Regions from separate parts of the Leifsonia sp. McL0627 genome, predicted to be linked through region 2. Evidence: predicted binding sites of a transcription regulator. Region 2 holds the regulator's gene; the other holds the start of a gene.
What was found. Region 2 encodes HrcA, which represses chaperone genes, less so after heat shock. Its sites were predicted from a motif close to TTNGCACTCGNNNNNNNCGAGTGCNAA; they were not measured.

Region 1 (11,800 bases), 1.1 Mb from region 2:
CGGTGGACCCCAACGCGCAGAACGGCGATGCCGTCCCGGCTGCTGACGCGCAGACCGCCGCCGTTCCCCCGGTGCCGCCCGAAGCCGCCCCGGCGGCAGCGGCACCCGTCCCGCCCACAGCGCCCGTGCCTCCTGCGCCGCCCGTGCAGCCGGCCGGGTACGGCCAGCAGCCGGCGGCACCAGGGCAGCAGCCGTACGGTGCGCAGCAGCCGTATGGGCAGCAGCCGTACGGTGCGCAGCAGCCCTACGGCCAGCAGCCAAACGGCCAGCAGCAGCCGTACGGGCAGCAGCAGCCATACGCGCAGCAGCCGTACGGCCAGCAGCCGGGCTACGGCGCCCCCGCCTACGGCCAGCCCGCCCCCGGATACGCGCAGCCGTACGCGGCGCCCGCTAAGTCGCCGACGCTGAGCATCCTGTCGATGGTCGGCGGCATCATCGGCGTCGTGCTCGGCTGGGTCTACGGCATCGGCTTCCCGTTCGGCGTCGCCGCGATCATCCTCGGCTTCATCGGCAAGAAGAAGGAGCCAGCGGCGAAGGGCTTCTGGCTCACCGGCATCATCACCGGTTTCGTCAGTGTCGGGCTCTCGCTGCTCGTCTGGATCGTCATCATCATCGCGATCATCGCCTTCAGCTCCTCGTACAGCTCGTACAACGGATATTGATCCGCTGAACGTCAGACGGCCGGGATGCGCACGAGCGCGTCCCGGCCGTCGTCGTTCACCCGGCCTTCGCCGAGCCGATCAGGAGAGGCGTTCCACCAGCAGCGCCGTGTGCTTGCCCGCAACGCGGGTGAGGAGCAGGGTCGCCGACGCCGAGCCGCTGAGCGATAAGCGCTTGCGGAGCGTCGCGGGGTCCACATCCACGCCGCGCTTTTTGATCTCGAGCGTGCCGATGCCGCGCTGCTTGAGGGCCCGCTTCAGGTCCCGTTCGTTGAACGGGAGCGTCTCGACCACGCGGAACCCGGTGGCGAACGGCGTCTCGGCGCGGGTGTCCGACGTGATGTACGCGATCCCGTCGGCGAGCATCCGGCCGTCGATGCTGCGCGCGAGGTCGCCGATCAGGCGTGCGCGGATGACGGCGCCGTCCGGTTCGTAGAGGTATTCGCCGATCGGCCCGGTCTCGGCGTCGTCGCTGTCGGAGCGGGCGGTGAGTTCTGCGGCGTCGTCGCCGCGCACGACGAGAGCCGCGCGGCCGATGCCCGGCCGCCGGAGCACGCCGAACCAGAGTCCCATCTCGACCACCTGGCCGTCGACGGAGACCCACTGCGCTTCGGCGCTGGACGGAATGAGGTCGCGGTCGAGTCCAGGTCCGAGCTTCACGCCGACGGATCGGCCAGTGGCGAGTTCGAAAGCGAACCCGAGCGACGGAGAGTACTCGTCCGGGTCGGTCAGGCGGGAGGTCTGCCCGTGGCCGGCCGTGCGTCTGGCCGGGTCGAGGAAGACGCCGTCGAACGAGCGCAGATCGACGTCCTCCGCCTTCCTGTGCTCGACGGTCGTCCGAGGGAACGGCGCGAGGTTGTAGCTCGCGATGGCCGCGGTGACCTCGTCGGCGTCGACCGCGAGCACCTCGATGTCCAGCGCGGAAACCGCCAGCGCGTCGCCGCCGATGCCGCAACCGAGGTCGGCGACGCGCTCGAGGCCGGCGGAGTGGAAGCGCCCGGCGTGCCTGGCGGCGACGGGCAGTCTGGTGGCCTGTTCGAGTCCCGCCTCGGTGAACAGCATCCGCTCGGCGAACGGGCCGAACTTGGCCTGCGCCTTCGAGCGCAGCTTGGCCTGGGTGAGGACGGCGGCGACCAGGCCGGGGGAGTGGCCGGCTTTGCGCAGGTCGCTGACCATCCGGAGCACATCCCGCTCGGAATGGTACGGCGGCAGGGAGTCGAGCAGCCGCAGCCCCTCGGCGGAGAGCAGCTCGACGAGTTCCGACCGATCCATGCTGCAACGGTACCGTCTCTTCGCCACCCTCTTGGCACTCACGTTGCGTGACTGCTAACGCACCCCCTAAACTCGTGTTAGCACTCTCGGTATGAGTTTGCTAACTCACGTCTTTGTTCAAGCCTGTGTTTGTAGGAAAGAGGGTCAAACGTGTCGGTCTCCATCAAGCCGCTCGAGGATCGCATCGTCATCAAGCAGGTCGAGGCTGAGCAGACCACTGCATCTGGTCTGGTCATTCCCGACACTGCCAAGGAGAAGCCGCAGGAGGGCGAAGTCGTCGCCGTCGGCCCCGGTCGCATCGACGACAACGGCAACCGCGTTCCGCTCGACGTCGCCGTCGGCGACAAGGTGATCTACTCCAAGTACGGCGGAACCGAAGTCAAGTTCGGTGGCGAGGACTACCTCGTCCTCTCCGCTCGCGACGTTCTGGCCGTCGTCGTCCGCTGACGACCGGCTGTTCGAGGGCCCGGATGCGCACTGCGCATCCGGGCCCTTTCGCGTCCGGGCGCTGCTCGGTGCGTCTGGGCGTCACGGGTCGCGCGTAAGATCGCTCCGTGGCCCAGAACGAGACGACCCCAAGCGTGACCGGCGCAGCGAAACCGTTGTCCGAGCACCGTCGCTCGGGCCTCGTCTACGCCATCTCCGCGTATGTCCTGTGGGGCATCCTGCCCATCTACTTCCTGTCCCTCGTCCCGGCGAGCGCCTGGGAGATCGTCGCCTGGCGGGTGCTGTTCTCGCTGGTCTTCTGCGCGATCCTGCTCACCGTCACCAGGAAGTGGCGCGCGTTCGGCGCCCTGCTGCTGAACAAGCGCGTGGTGTTCACGATGGGCGTCGCCGGCGCGCTGATCTACGTCAACTGGCAGACCTACGTGCTCGCGACGATCAGCGGCCACGTGGTCGAGGCCGCGCTCGGCTACTTCATCAACCCGATCGTCACCGTCTTCCTCGGCGTGATCGTGCAGAGGGAGAAGCTGCGGGTCGCGCAGTGGGTCGCCGTTGGCGTCAGCATCATCGCGGTGGTCGTGCTGGCGGTCGGCTACGGCTCATTGCCCTGGATCGCGCTCATCCTGGCGTTCTCGTTCGGACTGTACGGGCTGATCAAGAAGCGCGTCGGAGGGGAAGTGGATGCGGTCGCCGGCCTCACGCTGGAGACCATGTGGCTGACGCCTGTCGCCATCGTGCAGCTCGTCGTGGTCGGCGCGACGGTGGGGATCACTTTCGGAACGATCAACGTCTGGCACACGGTCGCGCTGGTCGGCGCCGGGGTGATCACGGCTGTCCCTCTGCTGTTCTTCGCGGCGGCGTCGAGGAGGCTGCCGTTGGTCTACATGGGGTTCATCCAGTACTTCGCGCCGTTCATCCAGTTCCTCGTCGGCGTGGTCGTGCTGCACGAGGCGATGCCGCCGGAGCGCTGGTTCGGGTTCGCGATCGTGTGGCTCGCGCTGCTCATCCTGTGCGTCGACATGATCATTGCCAGCCGGTCGGGCAGGAAAGCCGTGGAGCTCGACGTCGCGACGGTGGAATAACCCTCAGCGGAATAAACCCCCAGGGTTCTGCCGTTACGATTGAATATCCGCAGGCGCTGGTGGCGGCGGACATCTCCCATCTCCGCTACGAATAAGGGGTGAAATGGATCAGTCGGATCCGTTCGGTTTCATCGGTTTGACCTACGACGACGTGATGCTGCTTCCCGGGTACACGGACGTCATCCCGAGTGAGGTCGACACCTCCTCGCGGCTCACCAAGCGCATCTCGGTGTCCGCTCCGCTCCTGTCGAGCGCCATGGACACCGTCACCGAGTCCCGCATGGCTGTCGCCATGGCGCGGCAGGGCGGCATCGGCATCCTGCACCGCAACCTCTCGATCGAAGACCAGGCGGCGCACGTCGACAAGGTCAAGCGGTCAGAGTCCGGCATGATCACCAACCCCGTCACCACGACCCCTGATGCCACCGTCGAGGAAGTGGACGCGCTGTGCGGCCAGTTCCGCGTCAGCGGCCTCCCGGTGGTCGAGGGCGACGGCAGGCTCGTCGGCATCATCACCAACCGCGACATGCGCTTCGTGTCGCCGTTCGAGCGCACGACGACCTACGTGCGCGACGTCATGACGAAGATGCCGCTCATCACGGCCCCGGTCGGCATCGACCCGGACTCCGCGGTCGCGATCTTCGCCCAGCACAAGATCGAGAAGCTTCCGCTGGTCGACGCCGACGGTCGCCTGCGCGGGCTCATCACGGTCAAGGACTTCGACAAGAGCGAGAAGTACCCGAACGCCACCAAGGACGACGAGGGCCGGCTGCGCGTCGGTGCGGCCATCGGCTTCTTCGGCGACGGCTGGGAGCGCGCGATGACCCTGATCGACGCCGGTGTCGACGTGATCGTCGTCGACACGGCCAACGGCGAGAGCCGAGGCGTCCTCGACATCATCAGCAGGCTCAAGAACGAGCCGCGCGCCAAGCACGTCGACGTGATCGGCGGCCAGGCGGCCACACGCTCCGGTGCCCAGGCGCTGATCGACGCGGGCGCTGACGCGATCAAGGTCGGCGTCGGTCCCGGCTCCATCTGCACCACGCGCGTCGTCGCCGGTGTCGGCGTTCCCCAGGTGACCGCCGTCTACGAGTCGTCGCTCGCCGCCCGCCCGGCCGGTGTCCCGCTGATCGCCGACGGAGGCCTACAGTATTCGGGCGACATCGCGAAGGCGCTCGTCGCCGGTGCGGACACCGTCATGCTCGGTTCTCTGCTCGCCGGAACGGCCGAGTCGCCCGGAGACCTCGTCTTCGTCAACGGCAAGCAGTTCAAGAACTACCGCGGCATGGGGTCGCTCGGCGCGATGCAGACCCGCGGCAAGAAGACCTCGTACTCGCGCGACCGCTACTTCCAGGCGGACGTCCCGAGCGACGAGCAGCTGATCGCCGAGGGCATCGAGGGCCAGGTGCCGTACCGCGGCCCGCTCTCGGCCGTGGCGTACCAGCTCCTCGGTGGTCTGCGCCAGTCGATGTTCTACGTCGGCGCCCGCACCATTCCCGAGCTCAAGGAGCGCGGCAAGTTCGTCCGCATCACGCCGGCCGGGCTCAAGGAGTCGCACCCGCACGACATCCAGATGGTCGTAGAGTCGCCCAACTACACGCGCTGAGTTCCACTCAGGCACGCGAGATGCCAGTAACTGCGCCGAAAACAGCTCGATTCGGCACAGTTACTGGCATCTCGCGTTTCAGCGCGCCTGCTGGATGCGCGTGATCGCCTCCCGCAGCACCTCGGGCGAGCAGGCGAAGTTGAGCCGCACGTGCCCGGCGCCCTGGCGCCCGAAGTCGGTTCCAGGGTTGAGCGCGACCCTGGCGCGCTCCAGCGCGACAGTGCTCGGGTCGTCTCCCCAGCCGAGCCCGCTCAGGTCCACCCAGGCGAGGTAGCTCGCGTGCGGTTCGCGGTAGCGCGCCTCCGGCAGCTGCTCTGTCAGCAGGGTGGTCAGCAGAGACCGGTTCGCCTGGATCGAGACCAGCGCCTCCGCCAGCCACTCGCGGCTGTCGCGGTAGGCGGCCTCGGTGGCGATTCTGCCGAAGTGACTCGTCCGCACCTCGACCTCCACCGGCAGCGACCGGATGCGGTCGGTCATCCGGTCGTCGGCCGTCACGAACAGCGCGCACTTGAGTCCGGCGAGGTTCCAGGCTTTGCTGGCCGCGTGGGCGGCGATGCCGTGGCTCCGCGCCTCCTGCGACACCGACAGGAACGGCGTGAACGTCGCGTCGGTGTGCGTCAGCGGAGCGTGCACCTCGTCGCTCACCACGATCGCGTCATAGCGTGCGGCGATGGCGGCCAGGGCCGCCAACTGCTCCGGTGGATGCACGAGGCCGAGCGGGTTGTGCGGGTTGCAGAGCAGGAACGCCCTGGCGCCACCGGCGAACGCGCGCTCGATGCCGTCGAGGTCGAGCGACCAGCCGTCCGACTCCGACGACAGCAGCGGAACCTCCTCGAGCACCCCTCCCGCCTCCGGGATGAACTCGAAGAACGGCGGATACACCGGCGGCGTGATGACCACGCGTTCGCCCGGCCGGATCGCCAGGCGCAGCGCCTCGACGATCACCACACTCACGTCCGTGGTGGTCAGCGTGCGGGCGGCCTCGACCTCCCACCCCCAGGAGTCTGCGGCGAAACCGGCGAACGCGCGCTTCACCGCGTCGTCCGGACCGATGTACCCCGTGTCGGAGCGCGCGACGGCCGCGTGCAGGGCATCCGCGATCGGTTCGGCGAGGGGATAGTCCATCTCGGCCACGAACAGCGGGAGCACATCGTCCGGATACGCGCGCCACTTCTCGCTGGTGCGCGTCCTGAGCTGGGAGAGCGGGGAGGCTTCGACAGTCATGAGACCACTCTGCCAGCCCCTCGCCATAGACTGAACGGGTGAGTATGGAGATTGAGATCGGGCGCGCCAAGCGCGCTCGCCGCGTTTACGCCTTTGATGACATCGCTGTGGTTCCGAGCCGTCGCACCCGCGACCCCGAGGATGTGTCGGTGTCCTGGTCGATTGACGCGTACCAGTTCTCCATCCCGTTCCTCGCTGCCCCCATGGACTCGGTGGTCTCGCCGACGACCGCGATCATGATGGGACAGCTCGGCGGCCTCGGCGTCCTCGACCTCGAAGGTCTCTGGACGCGCTACGAAGACCCGGAGCCCCTGCTCGCCGAGATCCGCAACCTCCCGGCCGCGAACGCCACGGCCAGGATGCAGGAGATCTACGCGGAGCCGATCAAGCCGGAGCTCGTCACCGCCCGTCTCGCTGAGATCCGCGAGGGCGGCGTCACCGTCGCCGGTGCTCTCTCGCCGCAGCGCACTCAGGAGCTCTACGAAACCGTCGTCGCGGCCGGCGTCGACCTGTTCGTGATCCGCGGCACCACCGTGTCGGCCGAGCATGTCTCCAAGAGCGTCGAACCGCTCAACCTCAAGAAGTTCATCTACGAGCTGGATGTCCCCGTCATCGTCGGAGGCGCGGCCACGTACACCGCGGCCCTGCACCTGATGCGCACCGGCGCGGCCGGCGTGCTCGTCGGGTTCGGCGGAGGCGCAGCGTCGACCACCCGCTCCACCCTGGGCATCCACGCGCCGATGGCCACGGCCGTCGCCGACGTCGCCGGCGCTCGCCGCGACTACATGGACGAGTCCGGCGGACGCTACGTGCACGTCATCGCCGACGGCGGCCTCGGCAGCTCTGGCGACATCGTCAAGGCCATCGCGTGCGGCGCAGACGCCGTGATGCTCGGCTCGACGCTCGCCCGCGCGACCGACGCCCCGGGCGGCGGCTGGCACTGGGGTGCTGAGGCGCACCACTCGCAGCTTCCGCGCGGCAACCGCGTCGCTGTCGGCCAGGTCGCCCCGCTCGAGGAGATCCTGTACGGACCGGCCCCGGTCGCCGAGGGCACTGCGAATCTGGTGGGAGCCCTGCGACGCTCGATGGCAACCACGGGATACTCGGACTTGAAGGAGTTCCAGCGCGTCGAGGTCGTCGTCGCACCGTATCAAGCGCAGTAACGTTCGGCCGATGGCGGCCGAGACAGGGAGAAAACGATGGTCACACAAGGATCGACGTCCAACCCCGCCGTGACGTATCCGTCACGGCTCGGCCCGGCAGAGCGAGCTGATGCGATCGCGGCGCTCAAAGACACGGAACTCGACATCCTCGTGGTCGGCGGCGGCATCGTCGGCACCGGCAGTGCAGTGGATGCGGTCACCCGCGGTCTCAGCGTCGGTCTCGTCGAAGCGCGCGACTTCGCATCGGGGACGTCGAGCAGGTCGTCGAAGCTGGTGCACGGCGGCATCCGGTATCTGGAGCAGCTCGACTTCCGGCTGGTGCGCGAGGCCCTGATCGAGCGTGGTCTTCTGCTCCAGCGCATCGCGCCGCACCTGGTGAAGCCGGTGCGGTTCCTGTACCCGCTGAAGAAGCGCGTCGTGGAGCGCGCGTACGTCGGCGCCGGCATGATGCTCTACGACATCTTCTCCTACACCGGACTGCGTCCCCCGGGCGTCCCGCACCACCGCCACCTGTCCAAGCGGCAGGTGCAGCGGGCCATCCCGAGCCTCGCGAGCGACGCGCTCGTCGGCGGCATCACGTACTACGACGCGCAGGTGGACGACGCACGCTACGTCGCCAACCTCGCCCGCACCGCGGCGCACTACGGCGCCCACGTCGCCACCCGCGTGCGGGTCGAGGGCTTCGTCAAAGTGGGGGAGCGCGTGGTCGGCGTGCAGGCGCACGACCTGGAGACCGACGAGCGGTTCGAGATCCGCGCCAAGCAGGTCGTGAACGCGACCGGCGTGTGGACGGACGACACCCAGGCGATGGTGGGGGAGCGCGGCCAGTTCAAGGTGCGCGCGTCCAAGGGCATCCACCTGGTGGTGCCGCGCGACAGGTTCCAGTCCAAGATGGGCCTGCTGCTGCGCACCGAGAAGAGCGTGCTGTTCGTGATCCCGTGGGGTCGCCACTGGCTGATCGGCACGACAGACACCGACTGGCACCTCGACAAGGCGCACCCGGCGGCCACCGCGGCCGACATCGACTATCTGCTCGCGCACGTGAACGCCGTGCTCGGCATCCCGTTGACCAGGGAAGACGTGGAGGGCGTTTACGCCGGTCTGCGCCCGCTGCTGGCCGGGGAGTCCGACCAGACCTCCAAGCTGTCCCGCGAACACCTCGTTGCGCACTCCGTGCCCGGCCTCGTCGTGATCGCCGGAGGCAAGTGGACCACCTACCGCATCATGGCGAAGGACGCGATCGATGCGGCAGTGGATGCACTCGACGGCCGCATCCCGAAGAGCGCGACGATGGACATCGCCCTCGTCGGAGCGGAGGGCTACCAGGCGGCCTGGAACAGGCGTGCGCGCATCGCGGCCGACAGCGGCCTGCACGTCGCTCGCATCGAACACCTGCTGAACCGTTACGGAACGATGGCGGAGGACATCCTCGATCTGGTGCGCGACGACGCCGAGCTCGGCAACCCGCTGCCCGGCGCCGACGACTACATCGGCGCAGAGGTGGTCTACGCGGCCACGCACGAGGGTGCCCTGCACCTGGAGGACGTGCTGGCCAGGCGCACCCGCATCTCGATCGAGGCGTGGGACCGCGGCGTGTCAGCGGCTCCCGTCGCTGCGCGTCTCCTGGCCGGCGTGCTCGGCTGGGACACGGCGCGCGAGGAGCGCGAGGTGCGCACCTATCTCGAACGGGTCGCTGCGGAGCGTTCGAGTCAGTTGCAGCCGGATGACGAGTCGGCCGACCGCATCCGGTTGGAGGCGCCGGACATCGTCGATGTCGACGCCGCAGCGCTGAAGGCCGAGAAGGCGCCGAAGACGGCGAAATAGGGCCTGTACACCATTCAGCCCGGAGCCACCTTCAGGTGGCTCCGGTATTCTTGGTGCACCTGCCCCCAAAACAATTGGAGACGGAACATGGTTGACGTTCGACGGGTCAAGTTGCCCGGGGTCGGGGTGCTGCACACCTTCGTCACAGACGATGGCGGGAAGGTCGGCGTGATCGCCCACCGTTCCGGGCACAGCGACCTCATCACCTTCTCCGACCACGAAGACGGCGCGGATGTGACGAAGGTGTCGCTGCGCCTGAACGACGACGAGGCCCACACGCTCGCCGAGTTGCTGGGCGGCACGCAGATCACCGAATCACTCACCGCGCTCGACCAGATCCCCGGTCTCAGCATCGACTGGTTCAGTGTCGATTACGAAGACCACATCGCCGGGCAGCAGCTCGGCAGCCCGGCCGACCGCGGCATCGCGGGACTGACCGTCGTCGCCGTCGTGCGCGGCGACTCCGCCAACCCGGCGCCCGCACCCGACTTCAAGGTGTTCCCCGGCGACACGCTCGTCGTCGCAGGATCACCGGAGAAGGTCGCCAAAGCGTTCGCCTTCTTCCGCTCCGGTGAGCTGCCCGTGCGCGCCACCGCCGACGCACCGCCTGGGGGGTAACCATGCATCTCGGCGAAGACCTCATCATTCTCGGCGTCCTCCTGCTCGTGGCATACGTGCTCGGGCGTCTCGGCAAGCTGGTGGGTCTCCCCGCGATACCCATCTACATGATCGTGGGGCTGCTGGCCAGCCCGCACACCGGCTGGTTCCCGCTCAACCTCGAGTCGAACTACATCGAGCTGATCGCGATCTTCGGCCTGATCCTGCTGCTGTTCAATCTGGGGCTGGAGTTCGACCAGGACGAGTTCTTCGGCAACTTCGGCAAGCTGATCATCTCCGGCGGTTCGTACATCGTCGTCAACATGGGCGTCGGCCTCATCTTCGGCTTCATGGTCGGCTGGGGCACCCGCGAGGCGCTGATCATCGCCGGGATGACGGCCACCTCGTCCAGCGCGATCGTCACCAAACTGCTCATCGAGCTGAAGCGCCTGGCGAACACCGAGACCCCGATGATCCTCGGCGTCACGGTCGTCGAAGACATCTTCATCGCGATCTACCTCGCGATCGTCTCGGTCGTGCTGAGCGGAGAGACCGACTTCTGGCCGATCGTCGCCAAACTCGGGATCGCGTTCACCTTCCTCGTGGTGATGTTCACGATCGCGCGCTGGGGCGGCCGCTACGTCTCCAAGCTGTTCCACACCAAGGACGACGAGCTCTTCACCATCCTGTTCTTCGGCTTCGCCGTGCTGTTCGCCGGGATCGGCGAAGTCCTCGGCGTGACCGATGCGATCGGCGCCTTCCTGATCGGGCTCGTGCTCGGCGCGACGAAGTACCGCAACAAGATCGAGCACATCGCCATCCCGTTGCGTGACGTGTTCGCGGCGTTCTTCTTCCTCAACTTCGGTCTGGCGCTGAACGCCGCCCAATTCCCGTCCGTCGTCGTCCCTGTACTGCTCGCGGTGCTCCTGACGATCGTCCTGAACATCTTCGCAGGGCAGTTCGTCGCCTGGATCAACGGGATGGGCGTGCAGGCCGGCATCAACACCACGGTCATCCTGCAGAACCGCGGCGAGTTCGCGCTGATCCTCGCCACCCTGTCGCTGAGTGCCGGTCTGGATGAACGCATCCAGCCGTTCGCCGGTCTGTACGTGCTCATCATGGCGGTCATCGGGCCGATCCTCGCAGCAAACTCCGAGAAGATCGGTGGGATGATTCTCCGGACCGGCAAACGTCCGAAGAAGCGTGCCAAACCCAAACGCGATCCGATGCTCGACGAGGAGATCGCGCTGGTGGAGGCGGCGACAGCCGACCTCGACCCGGAGGCGCGCTCGGACGACACCCGGGAGGCCATCGACCGCGTCGTCGATCAGGCCATGCAGCAAGACAGCAGCGACCGAAAGCGGGACTGAGCCATTAGCACGACCACCGGCAGTGGAGAGACCACGCTGTTCAAGATGATGCTGCGCCCGCGATGGATCGGCGCGCTCCTCTTCGCTCTCCTCCTGGCCGGTGGCTTCGCCTGGCTGGGTCAGTGGCAGCTGTCACGCGCCATCGACGCAGGGACGGTCGTCGACACCCCGAGTGAGACGGTCCTGCCGCTCGCGAAGGTCGCCGCACCGAACGGCCCCATCGCGGACACGGCCACCGGGCAGCTCGTCACACTGACCGGCTCGTTCGTCCCCGGCGACTACCAGCTGCTGCAGGGACGCCTGAACCACGGAACGGCCGGCTGGTGGGTCGTCGGTCATGTGACCGTCCCCGGCTCCGGCGATGGCGCGAAGCCGGTGGCGCTCGCGGTCGCGCGTGGCTGGGCGGCCGATGAGGCGACGGCGAAGTCCGTGGTGTCGCGTCTCGCCGATGAGCCCGCCGCGCAGCAGGAGATCGTCGGCCGCCTGGTTCCGACGGAGGCACCGGAGGTCCCGGCGGACAAGAAGCACCCGACGGTGATGACCACGATGTCGGTCGCGG
Region 2 (11,800 bases):
ATCCACGAGGAGGCCAACGGCCCGGCCGGCGACGACACCAACGAGATGACAACGCCGAACACCGCCGCGGTGCGAGCCATCGACGCGATCAACATCGACGACGAGGGATTCCGGGATGCGCTGTCCGGCGGCGTCACCTCCATCGTCGTCAAGCCGGGGTCCGGCAACCCGATCGGCGGCCAGACCGTCGCGATCAAGTCGTGGGGAGGTCGCACCATCGACGAACAGGTCCTCCGCGAGGCCGTCAGCGTGAAGTCGGCGCTCGGCGAGAACCCGAAGCGCGTCTACGGGGGCAAGAACGTCACGCCCAGCACGCGGCTCGGCGTCGCGATGATCATCCGCGAGGCCTTCGTGGAGGCGCAGAACTACCGCGCCCAGCGCGACGACGCGCAGAAGGAGGGCAAGCCGTTCGCCCGCGACCTCGGCAAGGAGACGCTCGTGCGCGTGCTCGACGGCGAGCTCGCCTGGGATCAGCACACGCACCGCCACGACGACATCGCGACCGCCATCCGCCTCGCAGACGAGTTCGGCTACCGCCTGGTCATCAACCACGGCACGGAGGCGCACAAGATCGCCGACGTCATCGCCGCGCGCGACATCCCCGTGATCTTCGGCCCGATGTTCACCTCGCGGTCCAAAGTCGAGCTGCGGGACCGCGCCATCGCGAATCTCGCGAAGATCGCCGCCGCCGGCGTCCGGGTCGCGATCACCACCGACCACCCCGTCGTGCCGATCAACTTCCTCGTGCACCAGGCCTCGCTCGCCGTCAAGGAGGGGCTGCCGCGCGAGACTGCTCTGGAGGCGCTGACGGTCAACCCCGCGTCGTTCCTCCAGCTCGACGACCGCGTCGGATCGCTCACGCCCGGGCTCGACGGCGACATCGTCATCTGGTCCGGCGATCCTCTCGACGTGAACTCGCGCGCCGAGCGCGTCTTCATCGAGGGCGCGGAGGTCTACCGCTGGGAGGACGGCGCCGGCGTCGTCGTCGAGCGCGCAGAGCGCTTCGCCTGACGCACTGCCGCCCGGTGCCCCGGCACCTGTAGACGCCGCGCATCCGCGCATCGCATCGAGTGGTCCCGAATTGCCGTGCGCATCCCGTGCCGCACGGCGATTCGGGACCAGTGGATCGCTCGCCGGAGCGCCCGAATAGGAGACGCGCCCGTCGGCGTGGGAGAATCGCAGCACAATGTCACCACGAGCTCTGAAGGCCCTTGAGCCCGCCGCGACCGATCCGGCGTTCATCCGCAACTTCTGCATCATCGCCCACATCGACCACGGCAAGTCCACCCTGGCCGACCGGATGCTGCAGATCACCGGCGTCGTCGCCGAGCGCGACATGCGCGCGCAGTATCTCGACCGCATGGACATCGAACGTGAGCGCGGCATCACGATCAAGAGCCAGGCCGTTCGGATGCCGTGGGGCGACGACGACGGCCAGGCGTTCACCTTGAACATGATCGACACGCCCGGTCACGTCGACTTCACCTACGAGGTGTCCAGGTCGCTGGCTGCCTGCGAGGGCGCGATCCTGCTGGTCGACGCCGCGCAGGGCATCGAGGCCCAGACGCTCGCGAACCTCTACCTCGCGCTCGAGAACGACCTCACGATCATCCCGGTGCTCAACAAGATCGACCTCCCCGCCGCCGACCCGGACAAGTACGCCGCCGAGCTGGCCAGCCTCATCGGCGGCAAGCCGGAAGATGTCCTGCGCGTCTCCGGCAAGACCGGCATGGGCGTCGACGCGCTTCTCGACAGGGTGGTGGAGCTCATCCCCGCTCCGGTCGGTGTGAAGGACGCCCCGGCCCGCGCGATGATCTTCGACTCCGTCTACGACAGCTACCGCGGCGTCGTCACCTACGTTCGCATGATCGACGGCAAGCTCTCGCCGCGCGAGCGCATCCAGATGATGTCGACCAAGGCCACGCACGAGATCCTCGAGATCGGTGTGTCGTCCCCGGAGCCCACCCCCTCGAAGGGGTTGGGTGTCGGCGAGGTCGGCTACCTGATCACGGGTGTGAAAGACGTCCGCCAGTCGAAGGTCGGAGACACCGTCACCACGGCGTCCAAACCGGCGACGAACGCGCTGCCCGGTTACACGGAGCCGAAGCCGATGGTCTTCTCTGGCCTGTATCCGATCGACGGCAGCGACTACCCCGAACTGCGCGAGGCGCTCGACAAGCTCAAGCTCTCCGATGCCGCACTCGTCTACGAGCCGGAGACCTCCGTCGCCCTCGGCTTCGGTTTCCGCTGCGGCTTCCTCGGGCTGCTGCACCTGGAGATCGTCACCGAGCGCCTCGAACGCGAGTTCGGCCTCGACCTCATCACCACCGCGCCGAGCGTGATCTACGAGGTGACCACCGAAGACAAGAAGGTCATCACGGTCACCAACCCGAGCGAGTTCCCCGGCGGCAAGATCGCCAAGGTGGAGGAGCCGATGGTGAAGGCCGCGATCCTGGCGCCCAAGGATTACGTCGGCGTGATCATGGAACTCTGCCAGGGCCGCCGCGGCGCGCTGCTCGGCATGGAGTACCTCGGCGAAGACCGGGTCGAGATCCGGTACACGATGCCGCTCGGCGAGATCGTCTTCGACTTCTTCGACCAGCTGAAGAGCCGCACCGCCGGCTACGCCTCCCTCGACTACGAGCCCACCGGCCAGCAGGAGGCCGACCTCGTGAAGGTCGACATTCTGCTTCAGGGCGAGCAGGTGGATGCGTTCAGCGCGATCGTCCACCGAGACAAGGCATACGCGTACGGCGTCCTGATGACCGGCCGCCTGCGCGAGCTGATCCCGCGTCAGCAGTTCGAGGTCCCCATCCAAGCCGCGATCGGCGCCCGCATCATCGCCCGCGAGAGCATCAGGGCGATGCGCAAGGACGTCCTCGCGAAATGCTACGGCGGCGACATCACCCGCAAGCGCAAGCTCCTCGAGAAGCAGAAGGAAGGCAAGAAGCGCATGAAGATGGTCGGCCGTGTCGAGGTCCCCCAGGAGGCGTTCATCGCTGCGCTCTCCGGCGACGTGGAGAAGAAGGACAAGAAGTAGCGTGCCTCTTCGACGCTCCTCGGGCAGCTGTGGGAGGACGAAGCGAACGGATACGACCGGGTGAGCTGGCGCGTCGGCCTGCGCCTGATCTACGGGTTCGCTGCGGCCGCACTGATCGTCCTGGGCGTCTTCTGGTGGCTTCCGTTGATGGGGGAAGGCGAGTCGGTCAACCAGCGTGGCCTGTACGCACCCTTCCTGTTCGCAGTGCTGCCGATTGCCGGGTTCGTCTCGACCTTCGCCGTAGCTCCGAAGACGTCGCGCAGCGACGCCTTCATGGAACGCGCGCGTGAACTCCACAGGCCGAGCCGCGCGCGGAAGAGCCGGTTGGTCGTGCTGACCACTGCGCTGTCGATCGCGCTCATTGTCGGCGGGGTCGCCGCGATCCTCCTCACCGCGTAATGGATCAGCCGCGCGACCGGTCCCAGCCGAGCAGCCGCGACCCACGACCATCCGCCGGATCCCTGAACGCTGCGCGTTCACCCGGGTGGTACGCGCCAAGTAGAGTTGTCGTCTGGCTCCGACCGTTGGAGACTGGGCACAGCCAGAGTGAGGAAATGAAGTAGCAGCCATGCGTCGCTCCACGTACACCGATCAGCCCGTCACCTATGGTGCGGTCGGCGGCACGCAAGCGCCCGACCTGCTCTACTACCCGCCGAAGGGCTACCGCCCGCTGATCAGGCAGGCGCGGATCGGCAGCGGCGAGGACCGCTTCGCGTCGACCGTCACCGCGCTGATGACGTGGGGTGTGCAGCGGGGAAGCGGCATCAAGGTCACCGAGACCCACGAGGGCACAGGCGTGCAATATGAGGGCGTCGTGTTCAACCCGGACGGAACCCCGGCGAAGATGCAGGAGCACCGTCCGTCGGAGGCGATCTTCGCCGACGACGGTTCGCCGTACATCGCCAACGGGATGACCGCCGTGCTGAAGATCCCGTTCTGGCCGGTGCTGGTGTCCGCGCCGGTCCGCGTCGTCTACGTCATCGACGAGCCGCAGCGGGCGGGCTTCGCCTATGGAACGCTGCACGGGCATCCGGAGTCTGGTGAGGAGGCGTTCATCGTCGAGCTGCGCGATGACGGCTCGGTGTGGTTCGTGTTGCGGGCGTTCTCGCGGCCGTCGACCACGTTCTACCGGCTGACTGCGCCCATCCTGAGGTTGGTGCAGCGTCACTACACCGCCAAGTATCTGCGTTCGCTTCTGCCCGTGCGGTCGGCCTGACGTGCCGAGCGCTCTTCCCCTCGGCGATCCGGCTCCGGCCGACGGCCTGCTTCCCTCCAGCGTTCTCGACGGCGTCGACGAGCGCGCGTTCGGGGTCTACCTGCACGTGCCGTTCTGCCGGGTGCGTTGCGGGTACTGCGACTTCAACACCTACACCGCCACCGAGCTGCGGGGCGTCTCGCAATTCGAGTACGCCGGTCACGCGCAGCGCGAGGTCGCTTTCGGCGCCTCCGTGCTGGAGCGGAGCGGCCTCCCGGCGCGTGCGGTGTCGACCGTGTTCTTCGGCGGTGGTACCCCGACCATGCTTCCCGCCTCCGACCTGACAGGGATGCTCGGCTCCGTCCGGGATGCGTGGGGTCTGGCCGACGGGGCGGAGATCACCACAGAGGCCAACCCAGACTCGGTCGACGCCGCCTACCTGCAGGGGTTGGCCGCCGCCGGGTTCACGCGCGTTTCGTTCGGGATGCAGTCGGCTGTCCCGCACGTGCTCGCGACACTGGAGCGCACCCACGACCCGGAGCGTGTGCCGCTGGTGGTCCAGTGGGCGCGCGACGCCGGACTGCAGGTGAGCCTCGACCTCATCTACGGAACGCCGGGGGAGTCGCTGGACGACTGGGAGCGGTCGCTCGACGCGGCGATCGCCTGCCGCCCGGATCATCTGTCCGCGTATTCGCTGATCGTCGAGACGGGCACGAAGCTCGCCAGACAGATCAAGTCGGGTCAGGTCGCCGAACCGGATGAGGACCTGCAGGCCGACATGTACGAGCTGGCGGATGCGCGGCTCGGCGGCGCCGGGTACGGGTGGTACGAGGTCAGCAACTGGGCGGTCGACGACCAGCACCGGTCACGCCACAACCTGGCGTATTGGCAGGGGCACGACTGGTGGGGCGTCGGGCCGGGGGCGCACAGCCACGTCGGCGGTGTCCGCTGGTGGAACGTGAAGCATCCGGCCGCATACGCAGGCCGCGTACTGGCGGGCGAGTCCCCGGCGGCCGGTCGCGAGACGCTCGACGCCGAGACCAGGCGCGTGGAGCGCGTGCTGCTCCTCACGCGCATCCGGGACGGCATCACGACGGCCGACCTCGACCAGCACGGCCGCACCGCCGTCGCCGGCCTGATCGCCGACGGCCTGGTGGATGCGCGCCAGGCGCTCCAAGGGAACGTCGAGCTCACGCTCTCCGGCCGCCTGCTCGCCGACGCCGTCGTCCGCCGCCTCCTCGACGACTGACGCGGCACGCACGCTCTCACCCCTCGCCGCCCCGGCCCGCCCCTCAACGCAAACGAGTGGTCCCGAATTGCCGTGCGTGCACGTGTGCACGCGGCAATTCGGGACCACTCGATGAGGCGCGAGCGCCGGAAGCCGGAAGCCGGAAGCCGGAAGGCTAGCTGACGAACCGGATGGCCAGCGGGTACACGTAGTACTCGCCCTGGTTGGCCTTGATGGCGGCGATGATGCTGAAGACGATGTTGATGATCGCGGCGGCTGCGATGAGGATCACGCCGACGAAGACGATCGACAGGATCGATCCGACCGCGTATGCGATGAAGATCGTGATCTGGAAGTTCAGGGCCGTCGCGGTGTGCGCGCGGACGAATGGTCCCTTGTCTTTGAGAACGAGATAGCCGATGAGCGCCGGAATCCAGTTGAAGATGATTCCACCGATGTGGACCAGCGTGGCCCAGAGCTTCTCATCCGAGGGGCTGAGCTGCTGGGACTGGCCTCCGTATGGTGCGCCGGGGGGCGGCGGGGGCGTTGCGGACATGTTCTCTCCTTGGCTGCGCCCGGGAGTCCGGGCGGGGTCGTGGACGGGATCGTCAGCCACAACAGTAAGGCAAAGCCGCCGAAACTGGGAAGACGCCGAGAGACCGGGGTCCCTCGGCGTCTCCGCCAGGCGCGCGCGGCGCTACTTGATGAAGCGGAAGTTCACCGGGTAGCGGTACGTGCCTCCGCCGTTGACCTTGACGAATCCGAGGATCGAGAAGATCAGGTTGACGACGTAGAGGATCCACGGGATGAGCAGGCCGAAGATGACCCACCCGAATCCGGTGAACGTCAGGACCGCGCCGACGATCTGGGAGGCGAGCCAGATGATGATCCAGGTGATCTGCCAGTTGAGCGCCTCTTTGGCCTCCTGGTTGGTCAGTCGCCCGCGGTCTTTGAACACGAGGAAGATGATGAGCGACGGCAGCACCCAGAGGATGCCGCCGAGGTGCGCGAACGACGCCCACTGCTTGTCCTGGGTGGGGTCGAGCGGGGCGGCGGGGGCCGCATACGGCTGCTGGGGCTGCTGCGGAGGAACCTGGCCGCCGTACGGCTGCTGCTGAGGGGGCTGCTGACCGTATGGCTGCTGGGGCGGGACCTGCCCGCCATATGGCTGCTGCTGCGGGGGCTGTTGCGGAGGAACCTGCCCGCCGTATGGCTGCTGGGGCGGCTGCTGCTGCGGGGGCTGCTGCTGCGGCGGAACCTGCCCGTACGGCTGCTGCGGGGGAACGTTCGGCTGTTGCGGGGGAACAGCGCCTTCTGCCGGGTCCACCGGCGGCTGGTTCGGGTCACTCATGGTCGGAACCTCTCGTTCGCGGGATCGCTGAATCGAACCTGTGCGCATACCGTACTGCCGCCGCTCCGGCGGGTGCAATGATCGCGTGGGTGTGTCAGGGCGTTATGATTAGCACTCAGGTTCAGTGAGTGCTAAGAGTCTTCGGGAGGCGGGTCGCATGGTTTCTGAGCGGAGCCTCGAAGTGCTGCGCGTGATCGTGCAGGACTACGTCGCCTCGCGGGAACCGGTCGGGTCGAAGAGCATCGTGGAGCGTCACGCGTTCGGCGTGTCCGCCGCGACGATCCGCAACGACATGGCCGCCCTCGAAGAGGAGGACCTGATCGCGGCGCCGCACACGTCGTCCGGTCGGGTTCCGACCGACAAGGGCTACCGGCTGTTCGTCGACCACCTCGCCGAGGTGCGTCCGCTCAGCCACGCGCAGCGGCAGGCGATCGAGGTGTTCCTGGGCGACTCGGTGGATCTGGACGACGTGCTCGTTCGCACGGTCCGTCTGCTCTCGCAGCTGACCAACCAGGTCGCCCTTGTTCAGTATCCGTCGGTGTCGCGGTCGCGGATCCGGCACATCGAGTTGGTGATGCTCGCTCCGCGCAGGCTGCTCAGTGTGCTCATCACCGACTCCGGCGCCGTCGAGCAGCGAACCATCGAGCTGTCGTCCGAACTGTCGGACGAAGACGTTGCCGAGATTCGCGGCGCGATCAACGGGGCGGCGGCCGGGCTGTCCCTCGCCGACGCCACCGCCAGGCTCTCGCAGCTACCGGATGCACTGACCGAGCGCACGCAGGCGCTGGTCGAGCCCGTGGCACTTGCTTTGATGGAGCAGATCGCCGCGAACCGCCAGGACAAACTGGTGATGGCGGGGGCTGCGAACCTGGTCCGCACCGAGCACGACTTCACGGGGAGCATCTACCCCGTCCTCGAAGCCATCGAGGAGCAGGTCGTGCTGTTGAAGCTGTTCGGTGAGATGGCCGGCGACCAGCACGGGGTGGCGGTGAGCATCGGGCGCGAGAATGCGTCGTTCGGGCTCGCGGAGACCTCTGTGCTGTCGAGCGGCTACACCGCCTCCGGTTCGGAGCTGGCGCGCCTCGGCGTGCTCGGCCCGCTCCGCATGGACTATTCGAGCAACATGGCCGCCGTTCGAGCGGTGGCCCGCTACCTCTCCCGCCTGCTCGGCGAATAAGACAACGAACACGAAGGAAAAGCCGTCTGTGGCCGACCACTACGAAGTCCTGGGCGTTGAGCGCAACGCCACTCCCGATGAGATCAAGAAGGCGTACCGCCGCCTCGCCCGCGAACTCCACCCGGACGTGAACCCGTCCACGGAGGCGTCGGAGCGGTTCAAGCTGGTGACGCATGCGTACGACGTGCTGAGCGACCCGCAGCAGCGCGAGCAGTACGATCTCGGACCCCAGGCCGGCTTCGGCGGGGGAGGCGGCCAGAACTTCGGCGGCTTCGGCGACATCTTCGAGACGTTCTTCGGCGGAGGCAGCCAGAGCCGCGGCCCGAAGTCGCGCAGGGAGCGTGGCCAGGATGCGTTGCTGCGCGTGGAGGTCGACCTCGACGAGGTCATCTTCGGCACGCACCGCGACCTCGAGGTCGACACCGCGATCGTCTGCGAGACCTGCAACGGGTCGTGCTGCCAGCCGGGCACCGCTCCCGTCACCTGCGACATCTGTCACGGCACCGGCAGCATTCAGCGTTCCGTGCGCTCGCTGCTCGGCAACGTGATGACCTCCTCGCCGTGCGGCACCTGCCGCGGCTACGGCACGGTCATCGCGACCCCGTGTGTCACCTGCCAGGGTCAGGGCCGTGTCCGCGCACGCCGCACCGTCCCCGTCGACATCCCCGCCGGTGTAGACACGGGTCTGCGCCTACAGATGCCGGGCAGCGGCGAGGCCGGACCGGCCGGCGGCCCGAACGGCGACCTCTACCTGGAGATCAAGGTCAAGCACGACGACGTCTTCAGCCGTGACGGCGACGATCTGCTCTGCACCCTGGAGGTGGCGATGACGGATGCGATCCTCGGCACCACCGCCACGGTGAAGGCGCTCGACGGCGACATCAAGCTGGAGCTGAAGGCGGGCATCCAGAGCGCGGACATCATCTCGGTGAAGGACCGCGGCATCACGCACCTGCGCGGCAACGGGCGCGGAGATCTTCGCGTGGGCATCCAGGTGGTCACCCCGACCAAGCTGGACCACAAGGAGCGCGAGCTGATTAAACAGTTCGCTGCCACCCACAAGCAGGCGGACCCGTCGCTCGCGCGGTTCCAGCAGGGCTTGTTTGCGAAGCTGCGCGACCGCTTCCTGAACGTCTGAGCAATCGATGAGTTCGCTCTATCTGCGTGAGGACCTCGACGACGTCACGGTCGGCGGACGCCTGACGATCACCGGCGCGGAGGCGAAGCACGCGGCGACGGTGAACCGCACGCGCCCCGGCCAGTCTGTCTTGATCGGCAACGGCCGGGGGCTCGTGGCCTCCGGTGAGGTGATCGAGGCAACGAACGCCGCGCTGACCATCGACGTGGACGTGGTGGAGCGCGTCGAGCGCGCCGCCCCGGCGATCACGCTCGTGCAGGCTCTCGCCAAGGGCGACAGGGACGAACTCGCCATCCAGGCAGCCACCGAGCTGGGGGTGGATGCGGTGGTCCCGTGGTCCGCGAGCCGTTCCGTCTCCCGCTGGGAGGGGCCGAAGGTCGCCAAGGGCCGCGAACGCTGGGCGACCATCGTGCGCGAAGCCGCCAAGCAGTCGATCCGTGCCTGGGTGCCGGAGGTCGGCGAGCTGGCGTCCACGAAGCAGGTGGCGGCGCTGTGCGCGGGGGCGCGCGTACTGGTGCTGGAGCCCGACGCGGATGCGAAGCTGACCGACATACAGCAGGACGGGCGGCCGCTCGTGCTCGTCGTCGGCCCGGAGGGCGGGATCGCGCCGTCCGAGCTCGACGCGTTCCGCGACGCGGGCGCCGAACTCGTGCGGCTCGGCTCGACGGTGCTGCGCACCTCGACCGCCGGGCCCGCCGCTCTTGCCGTGCTGAACGCTGCGCTGGGGCGCTGGTAGCCCCGTCGCTGAGGAGTGCCTCCCTGGGGTCGGTCGAGCGTGATCGCCCAGCGGTGCGTGGTCAGCGGTCGGGGTAGGGGGTGATCGTCGGGGTGTCGGTCGGGTGGTACGGGTCGGGTTCGAGCATGTCGAATTCGCGGTAGCCGGTGGGTCCGGCGAACATGTCCAGGGTGGGGTCGGTAGAGCACTCGGTGTAGGTCTTGAGAACGAAGAACACGTCCTGCCCGATCACTCCGGCAGCAAGGGTTCCGTCTGCGCGATCCGCACGGATCTGAGTGAAATGGTTGCCGCCTGGCGCGGTGATCGTGGGGATCACGGTGCTGACGGTGTAACCCAGTTCCGCCCAGTAGTCACCCATCAAGTTCGCGAACGCCACGGGATCGCCGACGGGTGCGTGGAAGAGCGGTGCATCAAAGCGCTGGCGTGTCTCGCCTCTGGAGGTGGAGCATCGGGAGCCCAGGAATTCATCCGTTTCCGGATTCCATGGAATGGCGTCGGGCTGTGTGTCGTACGCCCACCCGTCGGGGAAGCCGGAGGCGGCCATTGCAGCGGTGGCGTCGGCGATGAGCTGCGCTCGGAGTTGCTGTCCGGTTTTCTGGGGTCCGGGATCGGTGGGAGTGGTCATGGTGCAACCTCCAAGGGTGAGCGTGGCGACGATGGCAAAGAGGGCTGGAGTGCGGATGGTGGTCTGGCTCATGTGTCTTCTCAGAGTCGGGGACCCCGGCTGGTCTCGGCGATCAGGTCCGCGATCTCGTTGTGCTTGTCTGCCGAGCGGGTGGTGTCGGTGAGGCCCCCGTTCACGTTGTGAGGTTGTCCGGAGGTGGTTGCAGCGATGTTGTGCAGCGATTGAGTGTCAAGGTCGTAGTAGCCGTGTCCTGCGGAGGGGATGGTGTTGAGGGTCAGCGGTCCGCTGTTACGTTCTCTGCCCTTTTCGCCGAGGGGGTTGTGTCCGTCGACCCGTTTCAGGTCCTTTCCGTCGCCGTCGGAGGAGAAGGCTTCGGCTCCGCCGATGGCGCGGCTTCTTGGATCCGCCACCGCCGGGTTGGGTTCGGCACGTCCGGAGACGGAGGAGCCGAGCGGGGCGAGGCCGTCGGCGGTGGCCGCGGTGGTGTAGAGGTGGTCGGCGCGAATCGCGGACAGCGACGGCACCAGGTCCGTGTCGATTCCGGCGGAGCCGACCATCACGAACGCGTCGATCCGGGTGTGGACCAAGGTCAGCGCGGCCGCGGCCATCGTGGTGCCGTAGGAGTGGGCGGTGACAGTGATCGGCGACGCGCCCGGCCCGAATACGTCGCGGGTGGCCGCGTTTCCGTCGAGCTCGGCAGCGAACCGCGGCGCCCCCTTTTTTGCCGAGATGCTGAGGTTGACTCCGACGAGGTCCGGGTTGTCGTACTCCAGCCACGCGATCACCCCAGGACGGCCGACGTCAAGTTCCTTCTGGGCGCGGTAGAGGTTTTTGGCGGCGTCAGTCCAATCATCAAGAGCGTCCTTGGCCCCGAAGCCCATGCCACCCGCGCACCAAGTCGTATTCTGACAAGCGTCGAGGTCGCCGTAGCCGACAGCGACCATCGGAGGTTCGCTGAAGAGGTTGAACGCCACCAACCGCACTGGTGTGCCGCGAGAGGGCGCTTCCAACGCCCGCTCCATCTTCTTCAGCACAGCACGCTGATCGTCCGTCAGGTGTGGGTTCTTCTCCGCCTGCGCCAGGCTGATGCGGTTGGCACGGTCACGATCCGTGTACGGCATCCCGGGCAGATTCCCGAGAATCCCCGGCGCAACCGCGAGGAGCTGGTCCCGCACCTCCACCGGGAGACCGTTCCACCAGCCGGCGACCGCCTCTGGGTTCGGAGGGGTGTCCCAGAACTGCTGCTGGAGTGTCGCATCGCCGGTGAGCAGCGTGGCGAGCTCGTCCGGGGTAAGTCGATGCAGCAAGGT

Region 1: groES (co-chaperone GroES) is a predicted target of HrcA. The motif match lies at 1,963-1,989, and genes of this name have one in related genera.

The regions. Positions count from the first base shown of each region.
Region 1 covers NZ_JBZCGM010000003.1:119,827-131,626, forward strand. Annotated here, with positions in the region: gene AC37TH_RS08810 (DUF4190 domain-containing protein) at 1-662, shown strand, start outside; gene AC37TH_RS08815 (THUMP-like domain-containing protein) at 741-1,931, opposite strand; gene groES (co-chaperone GroES) at 2,082-2,378, shown strand; gene rarD (EamA family transporter RarD) at 2,486-3,457, shown strand; gene guaB (IMP dehydrogenase) at 3,561-5,063, shown strand; gene AC37TH_RS08835 (MalY/PatB family protein) at 5,142-6,287, opposite strand; gene AC37TH_RS08840 (GuaB3 family IMP dehydrogenase-related protein) at 6,332-7,450, shown strand; gene AC37TH_RS08845 (glycerol-3-phosphate dehydrogenase/oxidase) at 7,487-9,274, shown strand; gene AC37TH_RS08850 (cation:proton antiporter regulatory subunit) at 9,362-9,892, shown strand; gene AC37TH_RS08855 (cation:proton antiporter) at 9,895-11,241, shown strand; gene AC37TH_RS08860 (SURF1 family protein) at 11,287-11,800, shown strand, end outside.
Region 2 covers NZ_JBZCGM010000003.1:1,233,499-1,245,298, reverse strand. Annotated here, with positions in the region: gene AC37TH_RS14230 (amidohydrolase) at 1-1,011, shown strand, start outside; gene lepA (translation elongation factor 4) at 1,187-3,040, shown strand; gene AC37TH_RS14220 (hypothetical protein) at 3,101-3,439, shown strand; gene AC37TH_RS14215 (DUF1990 domain-containing protein) at 3,609-4,256, shown strand; gene hemW (radical SAM family heme chaperone HemW) at 4,258-5,484, shown strand; gene AC37TH_RS14205 (DUF4870 domain-containing protein) at 5,639-6,019, opposite strand; gene AC37TH_RS14200 (DUF4870 domain-containing protein) at 6,161-6,814, opposite strand; gene hrcA (heat-inducible transcriptional repressor HrcA) at 6,972-7,991, shown strand; gene dnaJ (molecular chaperone DnaJ) at 8,020-9,129, shown strand; gene AC37TH_RS14185 (16S rRNA (uracil(1498)-N(3))-methyltransferase) at 9,137-9,865, shown strand; gene AC37TH_RS14180 (hypothetical protein) at 9,927-10,562, opposite strand; gene AC37TH_RS14175 (alpha/beta hydrolase) at 10,571-11,800, opposite strand, start outside.